DNA from 3 places in the Serratia surfactantfaciens genome. Region 2 is predicted to be linked to each of the others. Evidence: predicted binding sites of a transcription regulator. Region 2 holds the regulator's gene; each other region holds the start of a gene.
The links. The regulator Fur, encoded in region 2, represses iron uptake genes when iron is present. The targets are predictions, from matches to a motif close to ATAATAATGAGAACNACTATCAA.
Positions count from the first base shown of each region.

Region 1: the regulator Fur is predicted to act here: its motif matches at 3,077-3,099, upstream of fes (enterochelin esterase).
Region 3: the regulator Fur is predicted to act here: its motif matches at 3,020-3,042, upstream of ATE40_RS14300 (Nramp family divalent metal transporter).

Region 1 is NZ_CP016948.1:1,884,479-1,889,981, forward strand. It holds gene ATE40_RS08995 (non-ribosomal peptide synthetase) at 1-1,413, opposite strand, end outside; gene ATE40_RS09000 (MbtH family protein) at 1,465-1,689, opposite strand; gene fes (enterochelin esterase) at 1,720-3,027, opposite strand; gene ATE40_RS09010 (TonB-dependent siderophore receptor) at 3,230-5,419, shown strand; gene ATE40_RS09015 (helix-turn-helix transcriptional regulator) at 5,467-5,503, opposite strand, start outside.
Region 2 is NZ_CP016948.1:584,127-589,629, forward strand. It holds gene ATE40_RS02740 (beta-N-acetylhexosaminidase) at 1-1,701, shown strand, start outside; gene fur (ferric iron uptake transcriptional regulator) at 1,950-2,396, opposite strand; gene fldA (flavodoxin FldA) at 2,726-3,265, opposite strand; gene ybfE (LexA regulated protein) at 3,530-3,817, opposite strand; gene ybfF (esterase) at 4,074-4,847, opposite strand; gene seqA (replication initiation negative regulator SeqA) at 5,072-5,503, shown strand, end outside.
Region 3 is NZ_CP016948.1:3,041,855-3,047,357, forward strand. It holds gene mgrA (L-glyceraldehyde 3-phosphate reductase) at 81-1,070, shown strand; gene ATE40_RS24750 (hypothetical protein) at 1,062-1,295, opposite strand; gene ATE40_RS14295 (DUF2502 domain-containing protein) at 1,294-1,704, shown strand; gene ATE40_RS14300 (Nramp family divalent metal transporter) at 1,745-2,980, opposite strand; gene ATE40_RS14305 (NupC/NupG family nucleoside CNT transporter) at 3,358-4,545, shown strand; tRNA gene ATE40_RS14310 (tRNA-Ala) at 4,666-4,741, opposite strand; tRNA gene ATE40_RS14315 (tRNA-Ala) at 4,801-4,876, opposite strand; gene ATE40_RS14320 (formate/nitrite transporter family protein) at 5,185-5,503, shown strand, end outside.

The DNA of each region.
Region 1 (5,503 bases), 1.3 Mb from region 2:
CGCCGGCGGCGTCAGTTCAGCGCCGCGCCCCCAGGCCGCGAGTTGACGCCGTTCCCCTTCGCTGATTAACGCCAGCTGTCCGATCGGTTGCTGCGGTTGCCGCGCCAGCTGCTGCAGCCAATGGCCGATGCGCTCTGCGTGACAGTGTAATGTACGCGGCGAGTATTTGGCCGGGTTGGCCACCAACGACAGCGTCAGCACGCCGTTGCGAAAACCGATCTCAAACTCCAGATCATCGACCGGCCCCATCGCCAGCGTATGGGTAACGGCCGCCTGACCGTCGAAGGACAAGGCGCTGTGGTAAACCTTGACGTTAATCACCGGGCCGTACAGCTCTTGATGGCCGCCGACCAGGCCGAGGTCGCGTTTGATCTGCTCCGCTTCATAGCGTTGATGGCGGCGCGCCTGTTTGATTTCCGTTGCGGTCGCCTGGCAGACCTCCGCCAGCGACATCTCCGGCGTCACGTTCAGCAGCAGCGGCAGCACGTTAACCACTGGGCCGGCCGCCGCCAGCGCTTGTGAACCCATGCGGCGCATGAAAGGAAAACCGACTGAAAAGCGGGTTTCACCGCTCATGCGCGCCAGGTATATCGCCAATGCGGCCGTGACGATATCGGCCGGTTGCAGCGACTGCAGCGCGTCGATGCGCAATGCGGCGTCAAACAGCGACTCAGGCAGCACCAACGCCTGTTTAAGCGGCCGGGTGCCCGGTTCAACCTCGCGGCTTTCCGTCGATAATGACAGCGGCGACGGCAGATCGCGCAGATGCTGTCGCCAGAATTCGGCCGCCCGCTGGCGCGCCGGCGAGGTTTGCCATTGCTGAAACTCTTCCACCACCTGGCCGAACGGCGTAAATGGCGAGGCCGCCGGCGACAGCCCGTGGCGCAGCGCGCGATAGATGTCGGCGATCCGGCGCGTGATGGCCTCGAAGCTGAAACCGTCCAGGGTCAGGTGATGAAAACGCTGGTACCAGAACCAGCGATCGGCGCTGATACGGATCAGCGCATGGCGATAGAGCGGTCGCTCGCCGTCCGCGGGCAATTCCTGAGCCAGATCGTCGTGCATCAGCGACAGCGCCGCCTGTTCGGCGTCCGGCCGCGCGCTGAAATCGAACCACTCCGGCGCCTGCACGCGCGCGGGATCCGCACTGAGCGGTAAGCGTTGTGCCGGCTGGCCGTCCTGCGCCTCAAAGAACCGCGCCTGAACCGTATCCGCTTCCGCCAGCCCCTGACGGATCGCGCGTTCCAGCGCCGGACGATCGATATCGCCATGCAGTTCGGTGTAATGCGCCACGGCGAAGCTGTTGCGACGCAGCGCGATTTGATCGGCGATCCAGATCCCCGGTTGTGCCGCAACCAGCGGATAATCCCGGTACTCGACCTGAGTATCCGGCAATGAAAGCGTTTCTGACATGGTGTCTGTCCTTTTCCTCAAACGGAATGTAGCGATGTGGTTGCTGCGCGATTAACGCTGCGCATCCGTCGCTTTCAACGACGCCGGCCGCATGTCCTGCCAGTGCGTTTCGATGTAGTCGATGCATTCACCGCGCGCCGCCGGCCCCATCAGCACGCGCCACCCCGGCGGCGTATCGGCAAACTGCGGCCACAGCGAATACTGCTGCTGCGCATTGATCAATACGGAGAAACGGAGACTTTCGTCATCGAACGGGTTTTGTTGTTCCTGAGTCATTTGCCTTACCTGTCTGTCAACATGTGTGGGTTATTTCATCGCGCAAAGCAGTTGGCGCACGCCGTCCACCAGGCCGCCGCGCCAGCACAGCGCATCGTGGCCGCCGGAAAACACGCGATAATCGGCGCGGTGCCCCGCCGCCGTCAGCGCCTCGTGCATCTGGCGATTGACGAATTCGATGTCCGCCTCGCGATCGCCGGCTTGCTGGATCACGGTGAGCGTGGGCGCCGCCGCGCGGCGTTGCCGAACCTGGCGTATCAGCCAGCCTTCCTCCAGCTGGTGGCGCTTTTCGAACTGGGTAACGAACTGCACCGTGGGCCACCAGAAAGAGCCGGACTGGCTCAGCACGTGGCCGAAGCGTTCTGGCCAGTGCAGGCCGGCGTACAGCGCTGCCAGCCCGCCGTAGCTCTGGCCGGCGACCACCGTGCGCGCGCCCGCCTCGCTGAAGGGTTCGCGCCGCTGCGCCTGCGGCAACAGTTCGTCGATCACCGCCTGCCAGAAAGCGGCGTTGCAAGGCAGCTCGTTTTCCCGGTGTTCGCCATCGATCGCATCGATCAGCAGCCAACATGCCGGCGGCAGCTGCCCTTTTGCGGTCTCGCTCTCGATCACCGGCAACAGCGCGTGCCTCTCGATCCAGTTTTGGCCATCGAGCAGCAGCACCAGTGGACGCTCCGCTTTCACCTCGGCGTCGCCGCTGGCATACAGCCAGACGCGCCGTTGGGTGCCCAGCCGTTCGCTGCGCCACTGCAAAAGCTGCAGCCGCGTCTGTTCCAGCGGCCGATCGGCGGCCTGCCAGGCGCTTTGGTCGTCGGCATCCGGCCCCTGGGCCAGGGAAACCGGGCGCGGGCGATGCGAAGGCCCCAGCGAGAGGCGATTCAGCGGATCGGCGATCGCCAGCGGGAACAAAGAGACCCACCAGGCGCGCTGCTGGCGATCGCGCAGCGTTTCTTCGTCGCTGAATACCGGGGGAAGCTCCCGGTCGGTGATGGGGATCAGGCTGTAGCCGCCGCGCCAGCGGCGATCGATAACGGCCGCGCCGTACCAAACGTCGGTGCCGGGGAGCCGGGTCAGGCTGCTGGGAGACGTGCTGTGGTGATCGGTAATGCCGTTGATATCGGCATAGACGCGACGTATCGGCGAGCGCTGCTCATCGCCGGCAGGGTCGCGCCATAGCCAGGTCATTTTGACGTGGCTGTCGTCGTGCGGCTCAACGATGGGCGTGCCGTGAGCGGCAACCTTCTGCCACCACTCGGGTTGCCCCACCGCCTCTTCACGCAGCCATTGCGTCGCCAATCCCTCATGACCGTTGTCTGGCCTCTTTTCCGGCAAAAACTCCATAGCGCCCCTTACATAACATGAGTGATTTTTACAAAACCTGACAATCGTATTGATACTCATTATCATTTTCAATACTATTTGTCGGATTTTTACCGTCGTGCAAACACGACGCTTCCGCGTTGATGAGGCAAAGCACGCTCGTCGGCATTTCGGGGTTTATCAGGGTGGCATGACACACAAAAGCAGGTATTCAGGAGAGATAATGAAGATTAAAAACAAAGGGATGGACAACAAAAATGCCGAGGCGATGTCCGCCAGGCGTTTGTTGCTGGGATCGGCGCTGGCTTTACTGCCCTTCGCGCAAAGCGCGTCGGCCGCGGCGGACGAGACGATTTTGGTGACCGCCGACGCGCAAAACAGCGTGACCGCGCCGGTCAAAGGGATCGTCGCCAAAGAGAGCGCCGCCGGCACCAAAACCGCCGTCCCGCTGCGCAAGACGCCGCAGTCCATCTCCGTGGTCACGCGCGAACAAATGAACGACCAGGAACCGGCGTCGGTCGCCGACGCGCTGAACTACACCAGCGGGGTAATCACCACCTACCGCGGCAACTCCAACCGCAATGACGAAGTGATCAGCCGTGGCTTCCGCTATGCGCCCAAGCTGCTCGACGGCCTGCACTTTGGCCTCTCGAGCCAAAACGGCGGCGCCGGGCAGATCGATCCCTGGCTGCTGGAGCGCGTGGAGATGGTGCACGGCCCGGCCGGCGTGCTGTACGGTCAGGTCAGCCCCGGCGGCGTGGTAGTGATGACCAGCAAGCGCCCTACCGCCCAGAGCATTCACGAAGTTAAATTCAGCACCGGCAACCGCCATCTGGCAGAGACGGCGTTCGATTTCGGCGGCAAGCTCAACGACGACAACACCCTGTTCTACCGCCTGAACGGCATCGCCAGAACCGAACATGAGTTCGTCAAAGACAGCAAGCAGCAACGGGTGGCCATCGCCCCGGCCTTCACCTGGCTGCCGAACGAAGACACCAGCTTTACGCTGCTGACCAGCTACCAGAACGACCCGAAAGCCGGGTCGCGCAACTTCCTGCCGCGCGCCGGCACGCTGTTCCCGACCAGCGCGGGCTACGTGCCTTACGATTTCAACGTCAGCGAGCCCAGCTTCAACAAGTCGCGGCGCGAGCAGGCGTCGATCGGTTACAGCCTCGAACATAACTTCAACGATGCGCTGTCGTTTACCCAGAACCTGCGCTTCACCCACCGTGATGAAGACTATAAATATCTGGTTTATAACGTAAACTCGAAGGTCAACGACCACACCGTCACCCGCATGGCGCAGCATGAAACGCAGATGACCAACGAGTTTGGCGTGGATAACCAGCTGAAGGGCCTGTTCGATACCGGCGAAGTGAAACACACCGTGCTGGGCGGACTGGATTATCGTTACAGCCATATCGATTCGAAGATGTATCGCGATCGCGGCAACGACTACCCGATCGACTGGGCTAACCCGACGCATAGCAGCATTGACGGCAGCGCGCTGACGCTGGCTTCCAGCGACTTGAAAACGCTGAATCAGGTCGGGGTGTATCTGCAGGACCAGCTGGAGTGGAATGACTGGAACCTGCTGCTGTCCGGCCGCCAGGACTGGTCGCAGGTCAACACCCGCGATCGCACCGTCGGCGGTAAAGAGCAGACCTACAACGATGCGCAATTTACCGGCCGCGCGGGATTGCTTTACGCCTTCGATAACGGCATTTCGCCGTACGTCAGCTATAGCACCTCGTTCGATCCTAACCTGTATCCGAGCGCGCCGGGCGCCGACCCGCTCAAGCCGACCACCGGCAAGCAAACCGAGGTGGGCGTGAAGTACCAGATCCCGGGCGGCAACACGCTGTTGACCCTTTCCTGGTTCGATATTACCCAACGCAACGTGGCGTCCTATAACCGTCTCACCTCCGCCTACGAGCAGATTGGCGAAGTGAAATCCAAGGGGATCGAGGCGGAAGTGCACGCTCAGCCGACGCCGGAGATCAAGCTGACCGCCGCCTATACCTACACCGACGTGGTGACCAAAGACTCCAATTCGGCGGATGAAATCGGCCACAGCCCGGCGGGCATCCCGCGCCATGCGGCATCCGCCTGGGGCAGCTACAGCTTCCTGAGCGGTGCGCTGAACGGCCTGACCGTCGGCAGCGGCGTGCGCTACATCGGCGATGCGCCGGCCGACGCCACCGGCCAGTACGACGTGCCGCACTACACGCTGTACGACGCCATGGTGAAGTATGACCTCGGTCAGGCTTCGTCGGCGCTGCGCGGCGCGGCGCTCCAGCTCAACGTGCAGAACCTGACGGACAAGAAATACGTTTCATCGTGCAGCGGCGAGTACGCCTGCTTCTACGGCAGCGGCCGCAGCATTATCGCTTCGGTCAACTACCGCTGGTAACGACAAGGGGCGGCCATCGCCGCCCCTTTCCCGCTTTCTCGCCGCCTTTACTCCTGCTTCAATTCCCGCAGATGTTTGTACACC
Region 2 (5,503 bases):
CCGACCGACGGCAGCGGCAAGATTGCTACATTGGACGCCAGCGACGCGCCGCGCTTCCAGTATCGCGGCATTTTCCTCGACGTGGCGCGCAACTTCCATAAGAAGGATGCGGTGTTGCGTCTGCTGGATCAGATGGCGGCCTACAAGCTCAACAAATTCCACTTCCACCTGAGTGATGATGAAGGTTGGCGTATCGAGATCCCCGGTTTGCCTGAGCTGACGGAAGTCGGCGGCCAGCGCTGCCACGATCTGAGCGAAACCACCTGCCTGCTGCCGCAGTACGGCCAGGGGCCGGATGTCTACGGTGGTTTCTTCAGCCGTCAGGACTATATCGACATCATCAAATACGCCCAGGCGCGCCAGATTGAAGTGATCCCTGAGATCGACATGCCGGCGCACGCCCGCGCCGCGGTGGTGTCGATGGAGGCGCGCTATAAAAAGCTGCATGCCGCCGGAAAAGAGCAGGAGGCCAACGAATTCCGCCTGGTGGATCCGACTGATACCTCCAATACCACCTCCGTGCAGTTCTTTAACCGCCAGAGTTACCTGAACCCGTGCCTGGATTCTTCCCAGCGCTTTGTCGACAAGGTGATCGGCGAGATCGCCCAGATGCATAAAGAAGCCGGGCAGCCGATCAAAACCTGGCACTTCGGCGGCGACGAGGCGAAAAACATCCGCCTGGGCGCCGGCTATACCGACAAGGCGAAACCGGAGCCGGGTAAAGGCGTCATCGACCAGAGCAACGAAGACAAGCCGTGGGCCAAGTCGCAGGTTTGCCAGACGATGATCAAAGAAGGCAAGGTGGCCGACATGGAGCACTTACCGAGCTACTTCGGCCAGGAGGTCAGCAAGCTGGTGAAGGCGCACGGCATCGACAGAATGCAGGCCTGGCAGGACGGCCTGAAAGACGCCGAGAGCGCGAAGTCGTTCGCCACCTCGCGCGTGGGCGTCAACTTCTGGGATACCTTGTACTGGGGCGGTTTCGACAGCGTCAACGATTGGGCCAATAAAGGGTATGAAGTGGTGGTCTCCAACCCGGACTACGTCTACATGGACTTCCCTTACGAGGTGAACCCGGACGAGCGCGGTTACTACTGGGGCACTCGCTTCAGCGACGAGCGCAAGGTGTTCAGCTTCGCGCCGGACAACATGCCGCAGAACGCGGAAACCTCGGTCGATCGCGACGGCAACCACTTCAACGCCAAGAGCGACAAGCCGTGGCCGGGAGCCTACGGGTTGTCCGCTCAGCTGTGGAGCGAAACCCAGCGCACCGATCCGCAGATGGAATACATGATCTTCCCGCGCGCGCTGTCGGTGGCCGAACGCGCCTGGCACCGCGCCGGTTGGGAGCAGGACTATCGCGCCGGCCGCGAATACAAAGGCGGGGAGACCCACTTTGTCGACACCAAGGCGCTGGAGAAAGACTGGCTGCGCTTCGCCAATATCCTGGGCCAGCGTGAACTGGCCAAGCTGGACAAAGGTGGCGTCGCTTATCGTCTGCCGGTGCCCGGCGCACGCGTAGCGGGCGGCAAGCTGGAGGCGAATATCGCGCTGCCGGGATTGGGCATCGAGTATTCCACCGACGGCGGCAAGCAGTGGCAGCGTTATGACGCCAAGGCCAAGCCGGCGGTATCGGGTGAGGTGCAGGTGCGTTCGGTCAGTCCCGACGGTAAACGTTACAGCCGCGCCGAGAAGGTCTAAGCCCGGCGCATCGGCCTGTCGTCATGGCGGCGGGCCGCTTAACGAAGGGGGAATGCGTCCGCCTCTGCGCGTGTCGGCGTGAAGCGGACGTGAAAGTGAGAGCAGTACGTGGAGTCGCAGTGCCGCTGCAATTGTAGTATTTCATGACATGATCTTTCCCCGGCTGGTCCGGGGATTTTTTTGCTCACCGTTCAGCAAGCATAAAAAAACCGCCTCAGGGTGAGGCGGTTTTTCATAGCCAGTCAGGCTTATTTCTTGTCGTGCAGCGTTTCGTCTTCGCGGCAGTCACCGGTTTCACAGTGGCCGTACAGGTACAGGCTGTGGTTGGTGAGCTTGATGCCGTGCTGCTTGGCGATATCACGCTGGCGCACTTCGATGGATTCGTCACTGAATTCGATCACTTTGCCGCAGTCCAGGCAAATCAGGTGATCGTGGTGATGCTGTTGGGTCAGTTCGAACACGGACTTGCCGCCTTCGAAATTGTGACGTGTCACAATGCCCGCATCGTCAAACTGGTTCAGTACGCGATAAACCGTTGCCAGGCCGATCTCTTCGCCCATATCAATCAGTTTTTTGTACAAATCTTCCGCACTGACGTGATGGCATTCCGGATTTTGCAGTACTTCCAGGATTTTGAGTCGCGGAAGCGTGACTTTTAAGCCGGCCTTCTTCAATGCGATGTTGTTGTCGGTCATGCGAATTCAGTCCTGTTACTATGCTAATCAAGTTGAGGCGTACTCGCCTGTGGCATCGGTCGGCACAAAGAGTTAATGCGTCTCATTATAGAACCGGTTGTACTAAATGGAAACCGCCGGTTGTTAACAAAGATATAATTGCACTATTGCATGTTTTGCATGCAACGCCTTGATGGGTGGGATAAACCGATAACTCAGTCTACCTTGACGGGGTGGGAAGTTACAAATCTGTAGCTTCTATCGCAGCAATCCCTGCTGCCGATGATGGCCCTGTGCGCACACTATGCACTTTACAGGGCCTTTGTTCAACCTTTCGCCAGTTGCGGCGTTTAGCCGACGATATCGGCCAGGCTCAGCTCTTCGACGATCTGTTTGACCCAGGCATCGACGCGCTCGTTGGTCAGCTCCGGCTGGCGGTCTTCGTCGATCGCGAGACCAATGAAGTGGTTGTCGTCCGCCAGGCCTTTGGAGGCCTCGAAGTGGTAGCCTTTGGTCGGCCAGTGGCCCACGATGGCCGCGCCGCGCGGTTCAATGATGTCGCGGATGGTGCCCATCGCGTCACAGAAGTATTCCGCGTAGTCTTCCTGGTCGCCGCAGCCGAACAGCGCCACCAGTTTGCCGTTGAAATCGACTTCTTCCAGCGTCGGGAAGAAATCATCCCAGTCACACTGCGCTTCACCGTAGTACCAGGTCGGGATACCCAGCAGCAGGATATCGAACCCTTCCAGGTCTTCTTTGCTGCTTTTAGCGATGTCGTGTACTTCAGAGACGTCGTCGCCAAACTGTTTCTGGAGAATTTTCTGGATCATTTTGGCAATGTTTTCGGTATTGCCAGTGTCGCTGCCAAAGAAAATGCCTACAGTAGCCATATCGCGTATAACCTTTAAATTCAAGTAATTGCATTACTCGATGCCAGCACTGCCGCCGCTGACGCCGATTAAAATGATGCCATGACAAGAGCCTTTCGCCACGGGGGCGGGCGCCGACAGGCGCAGTCTCTTGCCGGTAAATGCGTATCATGCCAGAAAGTGGCGCCGGGGTTTTATCGCATTTATGCGATGCCGGAGAATGAAGAAAAGCGTGGTCGATCCGGCGTTGTCCTTAACGCCGCGCCGCGCGTGCGGCCGAAGAGATCAATGTTCCGGCTGTTCTTCCGCCAGTTGCGCCAACAGCATCTGCTCGATGAGTTCGCTGCGGCTAATGTTGCGCTGTTCCGCCAATTTGTTCAGGGCGTCCACCGCATCCGCGTTGATTTTCAGCTCTACGCGCCGCAATCCACGCACTTTATCGCGCCGTAACTGATTGCGCTTATTGATTCTAAGCTGTTCATCGCGGGAAAGCGGGTTGGTTTTCGGGCGCCCCGGACGGCGTTCATCTGCGAACAGATCCAGCGTCGTGCGATCCGTTTGTTCTTTTGCCATAGGTAGCGGTACTGCAAGGGAGTTTGCATCAAAAAGCGCTCGCACGCTTCCGGAGGCATCGGTTAACACACTTCGGGCCAATAAACCCTAACCCAAATTCACCCCCGAACCGGCGTTCGCGAACGCGCTGGCGCGGCGGCAAAATTATAGCGCGCCATATTACCCCAGCAGATGGAGCGGCGACAATGCCTAACTGCGGGCTAAACGCGCTAAGCCGTTATCTTTAGCGCGTTTTTTCGCCAGATGAGCGTATTTTTCAGGCTTCGTCGAGGAAACGGTGGATGGCGCGCAGCACCGCGTCCGGTTTTTCGGCGTGCACCCAATGGCCGGTGCCGGCGACGACATGGGCGCGGGCCTGCGGGAACTGGCGGGCGATGTCCGCACGATAGCTGTCCTGCACGTACGGCGACAGGCCGCCGCGAATGAACAGCGTCGGGTGCGGCCAGGCCGGCACGTCCTGCCAGCCGGTGATGTCTTCGTAGCGTTCGATCAGCACCGGCAGGTTGAAGCGCCATTCGCCATTGTGGAAGGACTTCAGCAGGAACTGGATCACGCCTTCTTCCTGCAGATAGTCGCGCATCAGCTGGGCGGCCGCCTGGCGTTGGGTGATGCCGGCGGCGCTGACGGCCTTCAGCGCGGCGAAGATCTCATCGTGGCGGCGAGTCTGGTAATCCACCGGCGCCACGTCGATGACGATCAGCTTAGCGATGCGCTCCGGCGCGATGGCGGTCAGCGCCATCGCCGCTTTACCGCCCATCGAATGGCCGATGACGATCGCTTTATCCAGCTGCAGTTCGTCGAGCAGCGCCAGCAGATCCTGCGCCATGGCGGGGTAGTTCATGTCGTCGGCGCGCGGGGAGAGGCCGTGGTTGCGCAGATCGACTTTGATCACGCTGTGCTGCTGGTGCAGATCGCGTGCCAGCACGCCCAGGTTGTCCAGATTGCCGAACAGCCCGTGGATCAGCAGCACCGGCAGCGCATCTGACTCGGCGGCCAGCAGTTGATAATGTAATTTCATGGCGAAGTTCATACTGAGAGAGATTCAGATTAGGGTATCATGATTGAATCGCACGATGAATCATGCGGAATTTTCGCGGCGCGGGCTTGGCAGTGCCGGCTATAGGTATTAGTCTGCATTTGCCGTCCGGAGGCACATTGTTGTGTTCGCTCCAGCGCTTTTAACCTTATAATCCCATGGCTTGAATGCAGGATCTGGCTTCAGGTTCTAAGTAGAAAAAACAGTATTGGATAAAGATGAAAACTATTGAAGTCGACGAAGAGCTTTACCGTTATATTGCCAGCCACACGCAACACATCGGTGAAAGCGCGTCCGATATTTTACGCCGCATGTTGAAATTCACCGCCGGTCAGCCGGTGCGCGCGTTGCCTGCCGCCAGTGCGTCGCAGTCCGTCGAGCTGGAAAAGGCGGCCCCGGCGCAGCGTCCGCGCGATCGCGTGCGCGCCATGCGCGAACTGCTGCTGTCGGATGAATACGCCGAGCAGAACAAAGCGGTCAACCGTTTCATGCTGGTGCTGTCCACGCTGTACACCCTCGATGCCGCCGGTTTCGCCGCTGCCACCGAGGCGTTGACCGGCCGTACCCGCACCTATTTCGCCGGCGATCAGCAGACCCTGCTGGCCAACGGCACGCACACCAAGCCGAAGCATGTACCGGGCACCCCTTAC
Region 3 (5,503 bases), 2.5 Mb from region 2:
CCTTGTGATCCTTCCCCCGGCAGCGCGGAGTGAAAACGCATACACTTAAAGCACTTCACCTCTCGTCGACAAGGATACCCATGTCCTACCAAGCCTCTCCCTCCCGTTATCAAGAGATGGAATACCGGCGCTGCGGCCGCAGCGGACTGAAGCTGCCCGCGGTCTCGCTCGGGCTGTGGCACAACTTTGGTGACGCCACGCTGTATGACAACGCCCGCGGCCTGATCCGCTGCGCCTTCGATCGCGGCATTACCCATTTCGATCTGGCTAACAACTACGGCCCGCCGCCCGGCGCCGCCGAGGAGAATTTTGGCCGCATTCTCCACGCCGATCTGCGGGCCTGGCGCGACGAGCTGATCGTTTCATCCAAAGCCGGTTACACCATGTGGCCCGGCCCCTATGGCGACTGGGGCTCGAAAAAGTACCTGGTCGCCAGTCTCGATCAGAGCCTCAAGCGCATGGGGTTGGAATATGTGGATATCTTTTATCACCATCGTCCAGACCCGGAAACGCCGCTGGAAGAAACCATGGCGGCGCTGGATCTGCTGGTGCGTCAGGGCAAAGCGCTGTATGTCGGCCTGTCCAACTACCCCGCCGAGCGCGCGCGGCAGGCGTTCGACATTCTGCAGCGCCTCGGCACGCCGTGCGTGATCCACCAGCCCAAGTATTCGATGTTGGAACGCGGACCGGAGGCGGGGTTGCTGGATGCATTGACTGAACATGGCGTCGGCGCCATCGCCTTCTCGCCGCTGGCGGGCGGCCTACTGACCGACCGCTACCTGCACGGCGTTCCGCAAGATTCCCGCGCTGCCAGCGGCAGCCGCTTCCTGCAGCCGGAACAGCTGACCGCCGAACGGCTGGACAAGATGCGCCGCCTCGACGCGCTGGCGCGGCAACGCGGGCAGAAGCTGTCGCAGATGGCCCTGGCCTGGGTGCTACGCGGCGATCGCGTCACCTCGGTGCTGATCGGCGCCAGCAAGAATGCGCAGATAGAAGACGCGGTGGGCATGCTGACCAACCGTCGCTTCAGTGAAGAAGAGCTCGCGCAGATCGAGCAAATCTTATTGTAATCGCTTACAAATAACGCCGCTCAATCGAGCGGCCATACCCCAGAAAAATCTCAAATCTCGGCCTGCGGCGTCCTTTTCAGAGTTGTTCTCAGATTCAACCCTAATTGTCGGCGCTATGATGCCGATATTGCAGTAAAAATAACGATAAGGCCGCTTTTTAAACTGATGAACGCGCTTCATAAAGTGATCAACGGCCAAGCCGCGCAAGCGGGAAGGAGAAGTCATGTTTAAACCTCTGCTCTTGGCCGCCATCCTGGCGGCGACGGTGCTGCCCGCCGCACAGCAGGCGCATGCCGAAGGCCTCAGCATCGATCTGATGCCGGGCGTTTCATTACGCATCGGCGATCAGGACAATCGCGGCCGTTATTGGGACGGTTACGACTGGCGCGATCGCGATTGGTGGCGCTCACATCAGGGGCGTTATCTCGGTGACCGCAGCCCGCGCGGCTATTACTGGGATGGCTATCGCTGGCGCGACGGCGGCTATTGGCGCAAGCATTATTACTATCACGAGGGGCGTTACCGTAAGTACGACAAGCACTACGATAAACACCACTGGAAGAAAGAGAAAAAACACCACCACGATCATGACCGCGATCGCTGGCGCCGCCACGGCGACGACGACCGCGATTAACCACGACGGGCCGGCGCAAAGCCGGCCCGCGCCGTTTCGCCTACAGCACGCTGCCGATCAGCAGATAGCCGTTCAACCCAACCACCACCACTACGATCAGTTTACCCAGGTTTTGCACCACCGGACCGTTGACCATCTCGCCCATCAGCGCCCGATTGCCGGTGAAAGCCAGCAGCGGCACCAACGCCAGCGCAATGCCGAAGCTCAGCAACACCTGGCTCAGCACCAGAATGCGCGTCGCGTCCATCCCCAGCATGATGACGATAAACGACGGCAGCATGGTCACCGCACGGCGCAGCCACAGCGGGATATGAAAATGCACGAACCCCTGCATCACCACCTGCCCCGCCAACGTGCCCACCACGGTAGAAGAGAGGCCGGCAGCCACCAGGCTCAGGCCGAACACAGTCGCGGCGGCGTGCCCGAGCAGCGGTTGCAGCGTCAGGTAGGCCACGTCGAGATCGGCGATGCCGCTGTGGCCGCTGAAATGAAATGCGGCGGCAGCGGTGGCCATCATCGCCAGATTAACGAAACCGGCGATGGTCATGGCCACGGCGACGTCGACTTTGGTGGCGGCATAGCGCTCCGCCTTGTCGTGCTCGCCACCGATTTGGGTGAGCGATGAATGCAGATAGATCACGTGCGGCATAATCGTGGCGCCCAATACCCCGGCGGCCAGGAATACCGCATCGCCGTTAGGCAAATCGGGCAGCGCCATGCCCTGCAACAGCGGCGCCAGCTGCGGTTGTGAGAACGCCAGTTCGACGATGTAGGCGGCAGCGACGAACAGCAACAGGCCACCAATCACCAGTTCCAGCGGCTTTTGCCCACGCTTTTGCAGCATAAGAATTAAAAAAGTGGCGATGCCGGTCAGCACCGCCCCCTGCAGCAGGGAGACGCCAAGCAGCAACTTAAAGCCGATCGCCGCGCCGATAAACTCAGCCAGATCGGTCGCCATGGCGATGATCTCCGCCTGTACCCAATAAGCCCATACCGCCGGCCGCGGAAAGCGATCGCGAATATGCTCGGCCAGGTTTTTTCCGGTGGCGATCCCCAGCTTGGCGGACAACAGCTGGATCAGCATCGCCATCACGTTGGCCCAGACCACTACCCACAGCAGGCTGTAGCCGAACGAAGCGCCGGCCTGAATGTTGGTGGCGAAGTTGCCGGGATCGATATAGCCGATAGCGGCGATAAAGGCGGGCCCCATCAGCGAGAGTTTGATTTTTCTGGCGGAGCGACCGGAGGTGGTTTCAACCACGCGACTGTTCAGCATATGTTGAACCCTTACTGAAATTACGTTTATCTCCACTCTATATAAATGATAATAATTATCAAGCGCATTTAGAGCGGTAAAACTTATCTCTGTAATAGCCAACATTAACGGTTTTATCGCCGGGTTCAGCGCGGAGCTGGCCGATTTCCGTGCTTTTCTGATGGGATTTTGGCTGCAATACCCCTGAAAGACAGGTTAGCACAAGAATACGAATTTCCTATTCCTGCTTTAACATCTTGATTTTTTATGCTTTTACGCAACACTTTAGGAGAACTCCCACTATGATTTTCCATATTTGCAATAGAAGTCTCGTTTTTAAACGTAGCGTTACATAAAATGACAGCCGAAATTCAGCCTGCCTCAAATTTGGAGCAAACATGTCCCATATTGCGCACTTTGCGTTGGCGATAGTGGTGGTGACGATCCTGGCCCTGTTGGTGTGCCGCGATCGCAAGAGCATCCGCATTCGTTATGTTATTCAATTACTGGTTATCGAAGTACTGCTGGCCTACTTTTTCCTGCATTCGGAAGCGGGTTTGGGCTTCGTAAAAGGATTCGCCGCGCTGTTTGACAAACTGCTCGGGTTTGCGGGACAAGGGACTGATTTCGTATTCGGCGGCATGGGCGACAAAGGCCTGGCGTTCTTCTTCCTGAAGGTGCTGTGCCCGATCGTCTTCATTTCTGCGCTGATCGGTATTCTGCAGTACATCAAAGTGCTGCCGTTCATCATCCGCATTATCGGCACCGTGCTGTCGAAAGTGAACGGCATGGGCAAGCTGGAGTCGTTCAACGCCGTCAGCTCGCTGATCCTGGGGCAGTCCGAAAACTTCATCGCCTACAAGGATATCCTGGGCAAGATGTCGGAAAAGCGCATGTACACCATGGCGGCGACCGCGATGTCTACGGTATCCATGTCCATCGTCGGCGCCTACATGACCATGCTGGACGCCAAGTTCGTGGTGGCGGCGCTGGTATTGAACATGTTCAGCACCTTTATCGTGCTGTCGCTGGTCAACCCGTACGACACCAATAAAGAAGAAGAGCTGCACCTCGGCAACCTGCACGAAGGCCAGAGCTTCTTCGAAATGTTGGGCGAGTACATCCTGGCCGGCTTTAAAGTAGCGATTATCGTTGCCGCGATGCTGATCGGCTTCATCGCCCTGATCGCCGCGCTTAACGGTGTGTTCAGCGCCATCTTCGGCCTGAGCTTCCAGGAAATCCTCGGCTACTTCTTCTACCCGTTCGCCTGGATCATGGGCATTCCTAAGCACGAAGCCTTGCAGGTTGGCAGCATCATGGCCACCAAGCTGGTTTCCAACGAGTTCGTGGCCATGATGGAGCTGCAGAAAGTGTCTGCCGAACTGTCGCCGCGCAGCCTGGGGATCCTGTCGGTGTTCCTGGTGTCCTTCGCCAACTTCTCTTCCATCGGTATCGTGGCCGGTGCGATCAAGGGCCTGAACGAACACCAGGGCAACGTGGTGTCGCGCTTTGGCCTGAAGTTGGTGTACGGCTCTACGCTGGTCAGCATCCTGTCCGCTTCCATCGCGGGCCTGGTGCTGGGCTAAGCCTCTCGAACCTACTGCGATAACAAGGCGCCTGCGGGCGCCTTTTTTGTTGACCTGCATTCGGCGAAGGTGAAATGACGCAAAGCAAAAAGCCGACCCTGAGGTCGGCTTTTTAAATGGTGGTGGAGCTAGACGGGATCGAACCGTCGACCTCTTGCATGCCATGCAAGCGCTCTCCCAGCTGAGCTATAGCCCCACAAAAGTGGTACGCATTGACCGGCGTTACGGTATCCCCAACCTTGCTGAGAAGAAGGTTGGTGGAGCTAGACGGGATCGAACCGTCGACCTCTTGCATGCCATGCAAGCGCTCTCCCAGCTGAGCTATAGCCCCGTTCCACAATCACTTTGTGCTGTGAACGGGGCGCATAATATGAAACCCGCTCAAAGCTGTCAACGGCTAAATTGAATTACTGAATCAAGCGTTGAAAAAGCCGCCAAATCAGCATGTTTGGCACCAAAAAATCATCACTTTGCGCAGAGTTCAGCCATTTTGAGCGTTACATCTCAAAATGGCGAAAGACCCTGCATATCACGTTGATTTTTAATTGACGGAATGTTAGTGAAATGCGCTTGAGTCGGACTCCTGCGCGGCATAGACTGCCCGCGCCTTAAACTTCATTACTATAAACCGAGTCCGTCATGTCTTTGCATTCACCAAAAGAAATCGCCACCCTCGCCGTTCAGGCCGGGGTGAACAAAAGCCGCGCCCCTCTCGCTAATCTGTTGATTCTGGGCTTTCTCGCCGGCGCCTTTATCGCTACCGGCTTTCTGCTGGATATTCACGTCATCGGCACCCTGCCGGCCGAATGGGGCTCTTTCGGCGCCCTATTAGGTGCGGCGGTGTTCCCTATCGGCCTGATCCTGACCATTCTGGCCGGCGGCGAACTGCTGACCGGCAACATGATGACCTTGCCGATGGCCTGGTTCGCCCGCGAAATCCCCGCTATCGCCGTGCTGC